One region of the Halomonas sp. AOP13-D3-9 genome, then DNA from elsewhere that is predicted to be linked to it. Evidence: predicted binding sites of a transcription regulator. Region 1 holds the regulator's gene; each other region holds the start of a gene.
The links. Region 1 encodes sigma-54, which starts transcription at its own class of promoters, with help from an activator protein. Its sites were predicted from a motif close to TGGCACNNNNNTTGCTNT; they were not measured.
Positions count from the first base shown of each region.

Region 2: a site for sigma-54 is predicted at 2,467-2,484, ahead of glnL (nitrogen regulation protein NR(II)). Genes of this name have one in related genera too.
Region 3: a site for sigma-54 is predicted at 2,055-2,072, ahead of ACT3UM_RS09260 (NarK family nitrate/nitrite MFS transporter). Genes of this name have one in related genera too.

Region 1 covers NZ_JBQSYH010000005.1:269,462-273,677, forward strand. The annotation lists gene rapZ (RNase adapter RapZ) at 1-469, opposite strand, end outside; gene ACT3UM_RS07765 (PTS sugar transporter subunit IIA) at 561-1,028, opposite strand; gene hpf (ribosome hibernation-promoting factor, HPF/YfiA family) at 1,033-1,341, opposite strand; gene ACT3UM_RS07775 (RNA polymerase factor sigma-54) at 1,440-2,855, opposite strand; gene lptB (LPS export ABC transporter ATP-binding protein) at 3,020-3,769, opposite strand; gene lptA (lipopolysaccharide transport periplasmic protein LptA) at 3,781-4,216, opposite strand, start outside.
Region 2 covers NZ_JBQSYH010000002.1:171,724-175,939, forward strand. The annotation lists gene ntrC (nitrogen regulation protein NR(I)) at 1-1,343, opposite strand, end outside; gene glnL (nitrogen regulation protein NR(II)) at 1,340-2,398, opposite strand; gene ACT3UM_RS02890 (DUF4124 domain-containing protein) at 2,663-3,211, opposite strand; gene glnA (glutamate--ammonia ligase) at 3,336-4,216, opposite strand, start outside.
Region 3 covers NZ_JBQSYH010000007.1:56,493-60,708, reverse strand. The annotation lists gene ACT3UM_RS09270 (CZB domain-containing protein) at 1-763, shown strand, start outside; gene ACT3UM_RS09265 (patatin-like phospholipase family protein) at 875-1,894, shown strand; gene ACT3UM_RS09260 (NarK family nitrate/nitrite MFS transporter) at 2,238-3,590, shown strand; gene ACT3UM_RS09255 (nitrate- and nitrite sensing domain-containing protein) at 3,716-4,216, shown strand, end outside.

The DNA.
Region 1 (4,216 bases):
CTACCTGGTCGGTAATGCGACGGCGCAAATCGTGTACCGATAAGCGTGATGTATCGATCAATAGATCGGCGAGATCGCGAATATCCTCCAGCGTCTCCTCTTCTTTGTTGATCGCCTCTTCCAGGGTCATCTCGCTATCCCGAGTCAGCGGATGGCGTCGCCGGGTAGCGGAGTAACGCTCAAGCAGGATACGGGCATCGGTGGTCAAGTAAATAACTTGAAAATCGATTTTACGCTGGCGCAACTCTTCTAACAAAGACGGTAGGCGCTCCAGCGCTCCCGGCAAATTACGGGCATCAATACTGACCGCCAAGTGAGCACGGTCACCCTGGTCGCGTAATTCGTCCACCAACGAGCCCAGCAGCATAGCGGGGAGGTTATCAATGGCATAATAGCCAAGATCTTCCAGCGCCTGTAGAGCGATAGATTTGCCTGACCCGGAGCGGCCGCTAATGATCACCAGTTGCATAGAGTCTCTCTTTGCTTTGGTCAAGCTGCGTTGAGGGTGGTGAGCAAAACATTACCTGCCATAATGAACCTTAAAACAGGTTTGAAGATCTTTACGCGGATTGCTCACGAATTTTGGCGGTAATCAGCTCAAGTAGCTCTCGCTGACTGGCTGCTTTACGCAGCTGCTGGCGTGTATCCGCATCATTCATGATGGTCGCTACTTGGCCGAGCAGAGAGAGGTGCGTGTCATCTGCCTCTTCGGGTACCAGCAGGACAAACACCAGATCTACCGGGTCACCGTCGATAGCGTCAAAATCAATCGCTTCTGAGAGTTTTAAAAAACCAGCGATAGGAGCGTTGCAGTGGGGGCTACGCGCATGAGGAATAGCCACACCGTTACCAATACCGGTACTGCCTAAGCGCTCGCGGCCGATTAAACGGCTAAACACTTCTTGGCTGTCCAGGCTGGGGATATTTTGCGCGATAAAGGTGCTGTAAAACTCCAGCACCCTTTTTTTGCTGCCCCCGGGTACGTCAAACAGAACGCGCTCCGGGGGGAGTATGGTTTCCAACGTCATTGAATTAACGCACACCTGCGCCTTGGGCGCGAGCTTGTGCTTTTTCCTTGTGTTTAACGAGTTGACGGTCGATTTTATCCGCTAGGGCGTCGATAGCGGCGTACATATCACTGTCGAGGGCTTCCGCATGTAAGTCAGCACCTGCGGCGTGCAGCGTACAAGCGGCCTGCTGGCGCTCTTTCTCCACTGATAAGGTGACTTGCACCGTGGTTATATTGTCGTAATGGCGCTCTACACGCTCAAGCTTTTCGTTGACATAGTCACGCAAGGCGTCAGTCAGTTCTACGTGATGACCAGTGATATTTACTTGCATTGACGTGCTCCTTATCCATCGGACTGTACTTCGATTGTAACCCTTTTTGCCGCGTTGCAAAGCCCTTGTCGAGAGATTCGCTGCAACGTCGACATAACCTAGCGTAAACGGCGCCGCTCACTGGAGGAGGGAATGCCCATGGCCTCACGATATTTAGCCACCGTACGCCGTGCCACTTGAATCCCCCCTTCGCCTAATAGCGTGACCAAGCGGCTGTCTGAGAGCGGCTTGCCGGGTGGCTCCTCTTGAATCAATTTCTTGAGTCGCGCGCGGATGGCGGTGCTGGAGTGACTGTCGCCATCTTGACCGCTTACCTGACTTGAGAAAAAGTACTTGAGCTCGAACACGCCCCGGGGGGTATGGATATATTTTTGCGTCGTGACCCGTGAAATCGTCGATTCGTGCATCTCCACAGCTTCGGCAATATCGGCCAGTATCAGCGGCTTCATGGCTTCTTCACCGTGCTCTAAAAAGCCAATCTGGCGGGTGATGATTTCGCGCCCCACGCGCAGCAGCGTATCGTTACGGCTCGAGAGGCTCTTAATCAGCCAGCGTGCTTCCTGGAGGTGCTCTTTGAGAAACTGGTTGTCATCGCTTTTGTCCGCACGCTTAATCAAGCTGGCGTAGTCGGGCTGAATACGCAGCCGTGGCAGGGCCTCTGGGTTGAGTTCTAAATGCCAGCCTTCGTTATCGTGGCGGACGACCAGGTCGGGGGTTACATAGCTGTCATCGGTGTCGCCGTAGGCGCTGCCTGGGCGAGGGTCGAGGCTGCGAATAAGTAGGATGACATCGGCCAGCTGTTGGTCATCGAGCCCCAGGCGGCGCTTTAGCAGACGCATGTCATCCTTGCCAAGCGCTTCAAGGAACTGCCGCACTAGGCGGCGGGCGGGAACCAGTAGCGGCGTATCATCGGGCAGGGCGGCGAGCTGCAGCATCAGGCATTCACGCAGGTCGCGGGCAAAGATGCCGGTCGGCTCAAACTGCTGGAGTTTGAGCAGAATGGTTTCCACTTCGCGCTGGCTAAGCCCGTCAACGCCCTGGGCGCGCAGGCCCTCACGGATATCGTTAAGCGGCTGGGTTAAGTAGCCGTTCGCATCGAGCGCGTCGATTAGGCTCTCTGCGACAAGCTGTTCGCGAGCGCTAAAGTCGGTCATGGCGAGTTGCCACAGTAGGTGCCCATGCAGGCTTTGTCCGGCCGCCTGACGCTCAAAGTCGGGGCCTTCGCTGCTGCTGCCGCCCTGGCTACCCATATCCTGATAGGTATCTGACCAGTCGCTATCTACCGAGAGTTCAGTGGGGATGCTTTCTGACCACTCTTCCTCTTTAGGCTCGCTGACAGCCTGCTCATCAAATTCATCTTCCTGCTCCAGCATGGGATTGGCATCTAGGGCCTGCTGAATTTCTTGACGAAGGTCCAGCGTCGAGAGTTGCAACAGCGCAATCGCCTGTTGCAACTGGGGCGTCATGGTCAGCTGTGTGCCGATACGCAGTTGGAGAGAAGCTTTCATGACCATCTGAGAACCACTCGTTAATCAGAATGCTCCACCCTAGTGCGAGTGAGTGCCCGGTGCAAGTGCAATAAGCATGCCATTGGTAGTAAAGTTGTTGCAGAGCGCTATTTACAGAACCAAAAAATAGGTTTAAGGGCAGGCGATAATTGTCGGCACAGTTGATCAGTTTAAAGGCGAAAATCAGCGCCCAGATATACGTCTCTGACCTTCTGATTATCGAGAATGGCACTGGGTGAGCCGCTGGCAATGATTTGCCCATCACCCACGATATAGGCGATATCGCAAATATCGAGGGTTTCACGCACGTTGTGATCGGTGATCAGCACGCCAATATGACGCTGCTTCAGCGCACGGATGATGGTTTTGATCTCGCCTACCGAAATAGGGTCGACGCCGGCAAAGGGCTCATCCAGTAGAATAAAGGCAGGGTCAGTGGCCAGCGAGCGGGCAATTTCTACACGCCTGCGCTCACCGCCCGAAAGGCTCATGCCAAGGTTGTCGCGAATGTGGGTGATATGAAAGTCTTCGAGTAGCGCTTCCAGGCGCTGTGCGCGTCCTGCGCGGTCAAGCTCTTTGCGCGTCTCGAGTATCGCCATAATGTTATCGGCAACCGAGAGCTTGCGAAAAATAGACGCCTCTTGGGGGAGGTAGCCAATACCCGCCGCTGCGCGCTCGTGCATCGGCGCGCGGGTTAAATCCACCGCATCGATTCCGACCTTGCCAGCATCGGATTTCACCAGCCCGACAATCATATAGAACGAGGTGGTTTTCCCTGCGCCGTTGGGGCCCAGTAGGCCAACAATACTGCCTTGGGAGATCTCTAAATTGATGTCTTTGACCACTCGACGACGCTTGTAGCTCTTCGCCAGGTGGTGGGCATACAGGGTTTTGATCGGCGCAGTGTCAGCAGTTGCCACAGCTTGGCTCCCTATTGTTCAGGCTGAATCGTCATACGAATGCGCTGGGGCTCACTGCCGTCAACGTCAGAGCGCGCTTGAATCACTTCGCGGTCAATAAAATACTCAAGGCGCCCACCGGTAAAGGTATCTTCCTGTTGGATCAGTTCGGCTTGGTCGATTAGCTCTACGCGGCGCTCGGCGACGTGGTAAATAATCCTTCGCGCCCAACCTTCCGTCGGGCCATCTTGCCCTTCGGCTTGATGGCGCAGGTAGGCGCGCTCACCGGTGGCGGTTGCCGTCGAGAGTTCACCAGCCGCGTTGCGTTCGATCTCTACCCGCTCCCCGCGCAGCCGCATCTCGCCCTGACGAATATCCACATTCCCGGTATACACGGCGGTGCCCGCCCGTTGGTCGAGATCTAAACGGTCGGCTTCGATTTCCACCGGGGCCTGTTGTGAGGTTTGG
Region 2 (4,216 bases), on a different contig from region 1:
CCTTTGCGCCCGCCGGTATGTTTTAGCGCGGTTTCAATCAGAATCCGCTCAAAATCGGGCACCGCTTCCTCAAGCAGATGAGTATGGCCTTCGGCCAAGGCATGATCCGCCCAATCGCGAAACGCCGTGCGCCAATCGCCGTGTGCGCTACTTTCGGAAGCACTGGTGGAACGCAGCTCCGGCGGTAAATCTTCAACCAGAATTTCACGCCCCGACGCCATCACGGTCAGCCAGCGGCAGATATTCTCTAACTGGCGCACGTTGCCGGGCCACGGCAAGCGTGTCAGATGAGCCTCCGCTTCGCTGGTCAGCACCTTGATATCGGTGGTCAGCTCTTTCGCCGCCTCGGCTAAAAAGTGCCGCGTTAAGCGGGGGATATCTTCACGCCGCTCGGCAAGCTTGGGCAGATGGATGCGGATCACGTTCAAACGGTGAAACAAATCCTCCCGGAAGCGGCCGTCGTCCACCAACACTTCTAGGTTTTGGTGGGTGGCGGCGATGATACGCACGTCTACTTTGACCGGCGTGTGCCCGCCAACGCGATAAAACTCACCATCGGCCAATACACGCAGTAAGCGCGTTTGGGTTTCAGACGGCATATCGCCTATTTCATCTAAAAACAGCGTGCCGCCATTGGCCTGTTCAAAGCGCCCTTGGCGCTGCTGGGCTGCCCCGGTAAAAGCGCCCTTCTCGTGGCCAAACAGCTCAGACTCAATTAAATCGCGGGGAATGGCCGCCATATTGAGGGCGATAAACGGCTTACCTTCCCGCGGGCTATGCTGGTGAAGCGCCTGGGCAACGCGCTCTTTACCAGTACCCGACTCGCCGTTAATCAACACCGTGATATGAGAGTGGGAAAGGCGACCAATGGCGCGAAACACTTCCTGCATGGCAGGTGCTTCGCCGATAATTTCGGCGTTCAAGCCTTCCGGCACGGTGACCGGACGCTGGCGTTCACGGGCGTGGGCCACGGCGCGGCGCACCAGCGCCAGCGCCTCGTCAACGTCGAACGGCTTGGGCAGATACTCAAATGCCCCACCCTGATAAGAGGCCACGGCGCTGTCCAGATCGGAGTGCGCGGTCATCACGATCACCGGCAGGTCGGGATGCGCCTCACGTACCCGGGACATTAGATCCAGCCCGTCAATACCCGGCATACGAATATCGGTGACCAGCACGTCGGGTGGGTTTTCCAGCAAACGGGGCAGGGCAACGTCGGCGCGCTCAATACACTCAACGTCCAGGTCGGGTTGCGCTAAGGCGCGCTCCAGCACCCAGCGGATAGCGCGGTCATCATCGACAATGACCACCCGCGCAACATCATTACGTGCAGCCTCAGTCATGACGCTTCTCCGGTGAAATTAATAACCATGGGAATCAGTAAACGAAATTCGGTGTGTCCAGGGCGTGAGTCGCATTCGATCAAGCCTTGATGTTGGTGCAAAATCGACTGGGCGATAGACAGCCCAAGACCGCTGCCTTCCGCGCGCCCCGATACCATGGGGTAAAACAGCGTTTCCTGCAGCGCAGCGGGAATACCTGGACCGTTATCGATCACGGCGACTTCACTAACCAGCCGGTGGCGTTCAGCACCCAGGGTGAACTGGCGACGGGCGCGGGTACGCAGTATTAAAGAGGGTTCCGGTGTTTGCGCATCGCTCATGGCCTGCACCGCATTGCGGGCCACGTTGAGCACCGCCTGAATCATTTGCGATTCATCGCCGGAGAGATCAGGCAAGCTGGGGTCGTAATCACGACTAATCGGCACGCAAGGGTGCTCGGCAATCAGCAGCGCCCGCACCCGTTCGAGCACTTTATGAATATTGACCGGCTCGTGCCTAAGAATACGGTTTGGGCCGAGCATGGAGTCGACTAAATCGCGCAGCCTATCCACCTCTTCCACAATGATATGGGTATATTCGCGCAGCGCCGGGTCGTCTAGATCCCGTTCTAATAGCTGCGCCGCACCGCGAATGCCGCCCAGAGGATTTTTGACCTCATGGGCAAGCCCGCGGGCGAGCACCTTGATGGTCTCCTGGCGGGTGGTTAGCGCCTCTTCACGGGAGATCTGCATCAACCGATCCCGCGGCTCCACTTCCAGCAACAGCTCATCGTCAGATAACGGCGAAACCGTGTAGTCAACCGTCAGCGGTTCACTATTCAGCGGGGTAATGCGCGCTTCACGCTGGGTATAAGGGTGAAAGGCATCCCGTGCCTTGGCCAATACATCGTCAATGCTTTCATCCCCACCGAGTAGTGTGTCCAGACTAATCCCATGAACACGGCTAAGACTGACCGCTAACAGCGCTTCAGCGGCAGGGTTCATCCAGCGCACACGCAGCTCGCCGTCTAGCAGCAATACCGCTGTGGTGAGATGTTCAAGCAAACGCTGATGCATGGAGGTGTCCTGAAAAATAGCGTCTTCCATCGCCGATACAGACCTACAGGTGGATGATCAATGAGTGAACTGCAAAAAGCGCGCCAATTACGCACTTATGCCCATTTGCACGGCTTACGGGCATCGCAAGGGGCGAGAACGAATCGTTTTAGCGCACCCATGGCAGTAAACGCCCCTAATTGCGCACCACTTTAGTGCATCCAGTTAAAGGCAGGGAATTTTCATGCCGGGTTTTGCGCATAATCCGTGTTTAAGGAACTGACTTTAAGGAACCATAATCGTCACGGCTGCCGTACGGTGTTGCAAACGCTGGCTGCTATCCAGTAGCTCTGCTTGCAGCTCATGCCGTCCTGAAGTTAGTCCCGTTAGCCAAAACACATCGCTGTGCAGCGCAGTCTGGCTAATGTTGCCATCCACCAACAAGCGGACCTGGTGGTCGTCGCGCAACGATGGCGCAATAGCCACCTCCACCGCGGTCATTCCATCTTGCACCTGTGCGCCTTGCTGGGGCAGAGCGATCGAGAAGTGGTCATAGGGCATAAAGGGCTGCCCCGGCTTGCCCCGCGGCCGCTGCGATGGGGTCGTGTTAGCGCCAGGCTTGGCGAGTGCGGCGCTCAACGCAGGCGGCAGGCTTGGCAACGGCGTCAATTCTAGGGCCTCACCACCGCGACCAGGGTTATCGGTAAAGGTAACGTTGCCGTGCTCATCGGTAACCCGATAAACCGTCTGCCCGAACGCTGAAGCGCCGACTCCCCCTAAGCTTAGAGCAGCAACCAGTACACTACTGATCGCAACTGTATGGATCTTGCTCATAGCTGCGCTCCTCAACTCCCAAGCAAAAAACCCCGCCGAAGCGGGGTTCTATTAATAATCACCGTTACCACCGCCTGACCGATAGTAACAGCCAGGGGCAAGTAACGCGGATTAGCAGCTGTACTTAACAGCTATAGTACATATCAAACTCGATGGGGTGCGTAGTCATACGAATACGCTCCACTTCTTCCATCTTGAGCTCGATGTAGGCATCGATCATTTCGTCGCTGAACACGCCGCCTTCGGTTAGGAATGCACGGTCAGTGTCGAGGGCTTCCAGGGCTTGATCCAGGCTGTGCGCCACCGTCGGGACCATTTTGCCTTCTTCTGGCGGCAGGTCGTACAGGTTTTTATCCATGGCATCGCCAGGATGGATCTTGTTCTTGATACCGTCGATACCTGCCATCAACATGGCAGAGAAGGCCAAGTAGGGGTTGGCAGTCGGATCAGGGAAACGCGCCTCAACACGCTTGCCTTTCGGGCTAGCGGTGTAAGGAATACGGATTGAAGCAGAGCGGTTGCGGGCACTGTAAGCCAGCATAACCGGCGCTTCAAAGCCCGGCACCAAACGCTTGTACGAGTTGGTAGACGCGTTAGTAAAGGCGTTCAGGGCGCGGGCATGCTTGATGATGCCGCCGATGTAGAACAGCGCCATTTCAGACAGGCCCGCATACTCGTCACCGGCGAACTGGTTGTTGCCATCTTTCCAGAACGACTGGTGCACGTGCATACCCGAACCGTTGTCACCGACCAGCGGCTTCGGCATAAAGGTGGCGGTTTTGCCATACGCATGAGCCACGTTGTGGATCACGTACTTCATTTCCTGCACTTCGTCAGCTTTCTTCACCAGCGTGTTGAATTTCACGCCGATTTCGTTCTGACCTGCGTTGGAAACTTCGTGGTGGTGAACTTCCACGGTCTGACCAATCGCTTCCAGGGTGTTACACATGGCACCACGAATATCGTGGAAGCTATCCACCGGGGGAACCGGGAAGTAGCCGCCTT
Region 3 (4,216 bases), on a different contig from region 1:
CCAAATGCAGGTCGGTCTTGCACGCAGTGCGGGCCACGCCCAAGCGCTAGCGGTTAGCACGGCGCTCGAAACGGCCCATAGCCAAGGTCTACTTGGCAGCACTGACGCCGCAACCCAGCCATCGCCGGGGTTAGCAGCCATTGCTGATGACGTTCACCGCTTAGCACTTACGATGCATCGATTGAGCCACCAACTCAGCCTGCTGATGGAACAAGTGAATTGCCAGGTAAGAGAGCACTCACGGGCCGTGGTGAAAAAGCGCTTGGCTGACGATGAGATTGCCCTCTCGGCGCAAACAGCCAAGCAGGCAGTGCATCAACTGGCTGACCAATCCCAGCATATGCACAAGGTGATTCATCACAGCGCCACCGCTGCATTTTTACACTCCGCTAAGCTTGATCATGCGGTGTGGAAGTGCAGACTTTATAAGCAGCTACTGTCTGCCAACACAGATACTCCCTTAGAGGATCACCACCAGTGCCGTTTAGGCCGCTGGCATCAACAGGGAGAGGGTTACCAACGCTACGCACGCAGCGACGCTTATCGAGCGCTAGCGGCGCCCCATCGTCGTATGCACGACAGCGGTGCTGAAGCACTTAAGTTTGCCCGCCTGGGCGACCGCAATGGCCAACTGGCTGCCTTAGGCGTAATGGAAGAGGCCAGCCAGCAGCTTGCCCGTCAGCTGGACAAACTTATGGAGCACGCCATATTCGAGGCGCCCTACTCAACCAGCCATCGCTCTCCGCTAGCAGGGGCGCCTTAAGCGCCCATCATAGAGCTGCCCGCTAAATAGCCTTTCGTCTTCTCTAGCTGCTTATGCCATGCTGTTTCCACTGCAATCACTATTCTCACTAGTGACAATAGGAAAAAGCATATGGCACAGGTCAAAAAGCTAGACCTCGCGTTACAAGGCGGCGGCGCTCACGGAGCCTATACCTGGGGGGTCATTGATCGCCTACTGGCCGATGATCGTATTGAAATTGAAGGTATCAGCGGTACCAGCGCCGGAGCGATGAACGGCGTGGTGATGGCCGATGCGCTGACACGAGGTGATAAAGAGACCGCTCGGCAAGCACTGCACGATTTTTGGCAAGCAGTGAGCCGAGCAGGCATGGCCAGCCCCATCCGCCGCTCTCCCATGGATATCTTAACCGGCAACTGGAGCCTGGATCACTCGCCCGGCTTTGTTGCCATGGATCTGTTAAGCCGAGTGGCCTCCCCCTACCAACTCAACCCACTCAACATAAATCCGCTGCGCGATATCGTGGCCGATCACATTGATTTCGAGCGGGTGAGACAATGCCAGCAGCTCAAGCTGTTTGTGGCAGCCACCAATGTACGTACGGGCAAACAGCGCGTGTTCCGTCGTGAAGAGATGAGCGTTGACGCCGTGATGGCCTCCGCCTGCTTACCCTTTGTGTTCCAGGCGGTGGAGATCGACGGCGAAGCGTATTGGGATGGTGGCTATATGGGTAATCCAGCGCTGTTCCCTCTCATGGAAGAGTGCAGCGCGCGGGACATCCTACTAATACAAATTAACCCTATCAGCCGTAATGAAGTACCCACCTCAGCGTCGGCGATTATGAACCGCCTTAACGAGATCACCTTTAATTCAGCACTGATTAAAGAGATCCGCATGATCGCACTACTTAAGCACGCCCTTGATGAGCAGGGCATTGAAAACTGTTATCAGCAGGCTCTGTTCCACCGTATCAGCGGTGAGCAGGCCCTTGAGGAGCTCTCGGTCTCTAGCAAATCCAATTCCGAGTGGCCTTTCTTATGTCATCTATGTGAACAGGGCCAAGCCGCCGCCGAACGCTGGTTAAGCGAGCACTTCGAGGCCATCGGTAGCCACTCCACACTGGATATAGACGCCGTCTATTTACATGAATAACCGGCATCATAAATCACCATTGTTTAAAACTCCTCCAGCACCAAGATGCCGCAAAATGCGCACTGCATGCCCAATCATGCAGCATACGGTTGGTCTTTCAGTTCTCACATGTTCAGCAAAAATAAATTAACATTTTGATTTTTATCAACAAACAATCAACTGGCAAACTACCTGCATAACTCCTACCAGTGGTGGTAGGCGTGGACCAGGCCCAACTGGGTACGAGTGCGTCGAGCCTGACCTTCAACGATGAAGGCATGTTCTCGTCAATTGTTTACGTAACGCGCTAACTCGTTTGCGTTGCGTAGCGATCAACTCGTTTTATGCCCCGTGAGGCCATCCCATGGACATACGCAATAAAGCCAACCGCATTCGGTTATTCAACTTCTCGACCCCTCAAATGCGCGCTTTCCACTTTTCATGGTTCGCGTTTCATATCTGCTTTTTCGGCTGGTTCGGCATCGCCCCTCTTATGGCGATCGTTCGCGAAGACCTTTCGCTGACTCAAACACAAATCGGCAATACGATTATCGCTTCGGTGGCGATTACCGTCATTGTACGCCTTGCGATTGGCGTATTGTGCGACCGCATCGGCCCGCGTAAAACCTACACCGGGCTACTGTTGCTAGGGGCTATCCCGGTGATGGGCATTGGCTTGGCCGATAGCTTTGAAACTTTTCTATTGGCACGCTTGGCCATTGGAGCCATCGGCGCCTCCTTCGTCATTACCCAGTACCACACCTCGATGATGTTCGCCCCCAATGTGGTTGGCACCGCCAACGCTACCAGCGCGGGGTGGGGCAACTTAGGTGGCGGCACGACACAAATTCTGATGCCGCTGATCTTCTCCGGCATGCTGATGCTGGGCGTTAACGAAGCCTTTGGCTGGCGTTTGGCGATGATGGTACCTGGCGTCGTGATGTTCTTTACCGGTATTGGCTACTGGTTCTTCACTCAAGATGCGCCCAATGGTAACTTCAGCGAACTCCGCGCACGCGGCGAACTGCCTGAAGCTTCAGGTGAAAACGGTGCCGCGCAAAGCTTTCTCGCCGCCGCCAAGGATATTCGTGTTTGGGCGCTGTTCGTCGTTTATGGCCTCTGCTTTGGCGTGGAGCTGACGATCAACAACATTGCCGCCATCTACTTCTTCGATAAGTTTGACCTTACCCTGGCCACCGCTGGCCTGATTGCTGGCTTGTTCGGGTTAATGAATATTTTTGCGCGCACCCTTGGGGGCGTTTTCTCAGACCTTTTCGCCAAGCAAGGGGGCTTGAAAGGACGCGTTCGCTGGCTGTTTATTGCCTTGGTTTGCGAAGGTATTGCCTTGGTGGCGTTCTCACAGATGCACGTATTGAGCCTTGCGATAGGCATCATGCTGGTGTTCAGTCTATTTGTACAGATGGCAGAAGGCGCTACCTACGGCGTGGTGCCGTTTATCAATAAAAAAGCCTTGGGAGCCGTTGCGGGTATTGTTGGCGCTGGCGGTAACGTGGGCGCGGTAGGCGCAGCATTTTTGTTCCGCAGTGAAAGCCTAACGTATCAACAAGGCCTGTTCTATTTAGGCCTCACGGTACTGGTTTTGGCCTCCTGCGTGTTGCTGGTACGCTTTAGCGATGCAACCGAAGCCGAAGAGGCCAAAGCCTACCGCGACGCGGTGGGTGATGACGTAGGTGCAGGCGCTCTGTCGTTACGTTAAATGCTTTCCAGTACACTCATACTCCCCTACGTTGCTGTTCACTCCCATACGCCTATGAAGGGTATGGGAGAATAACAGTAGGGGAGTGTTTACATTTAGGCGGCGAGTCATCAAGGAAAATTTCTATGTCTTCAGCGCAGCAACTGCTCTTAACCGCCATCCGTTGCGATATCGACAACCTTACCCACCTTGCCACCACCGCCGATATAGTCGGTGATATTAGCCGCTTTATTCATATGCTCCAGCGTGAACGGGGCGCCTCGACGATTTACCTGGTTTCCCAGGGTCAACGCTTCAAAACCCGCCGCGACACCTACCGGCAGCACAGCCAGCAGGCTGAGGCATTAATGCGTCAACGGCTGGAAGCGCTCAGCGAGGAGGCCCGCCCTCAGGCCGCCGCGCGATTACTGCGCCGGATTGCCGCCGTTTGGTCCGCCCTCGACGAACTTGGCGCGCTTCGCCAGGCCATCGACACCTTTGCCATCACGCCCGATGCAGCGACCCAGGCGTTTAACCAGTTGACTAGCGGGCTTCTAGCCATTGTGTTTGAAGCCGCAGATACCTCTATCGACCCTGATATTACCCGCACGCTAGTGGCCATTTTCCACTTGATGCAGGGCAAAGAG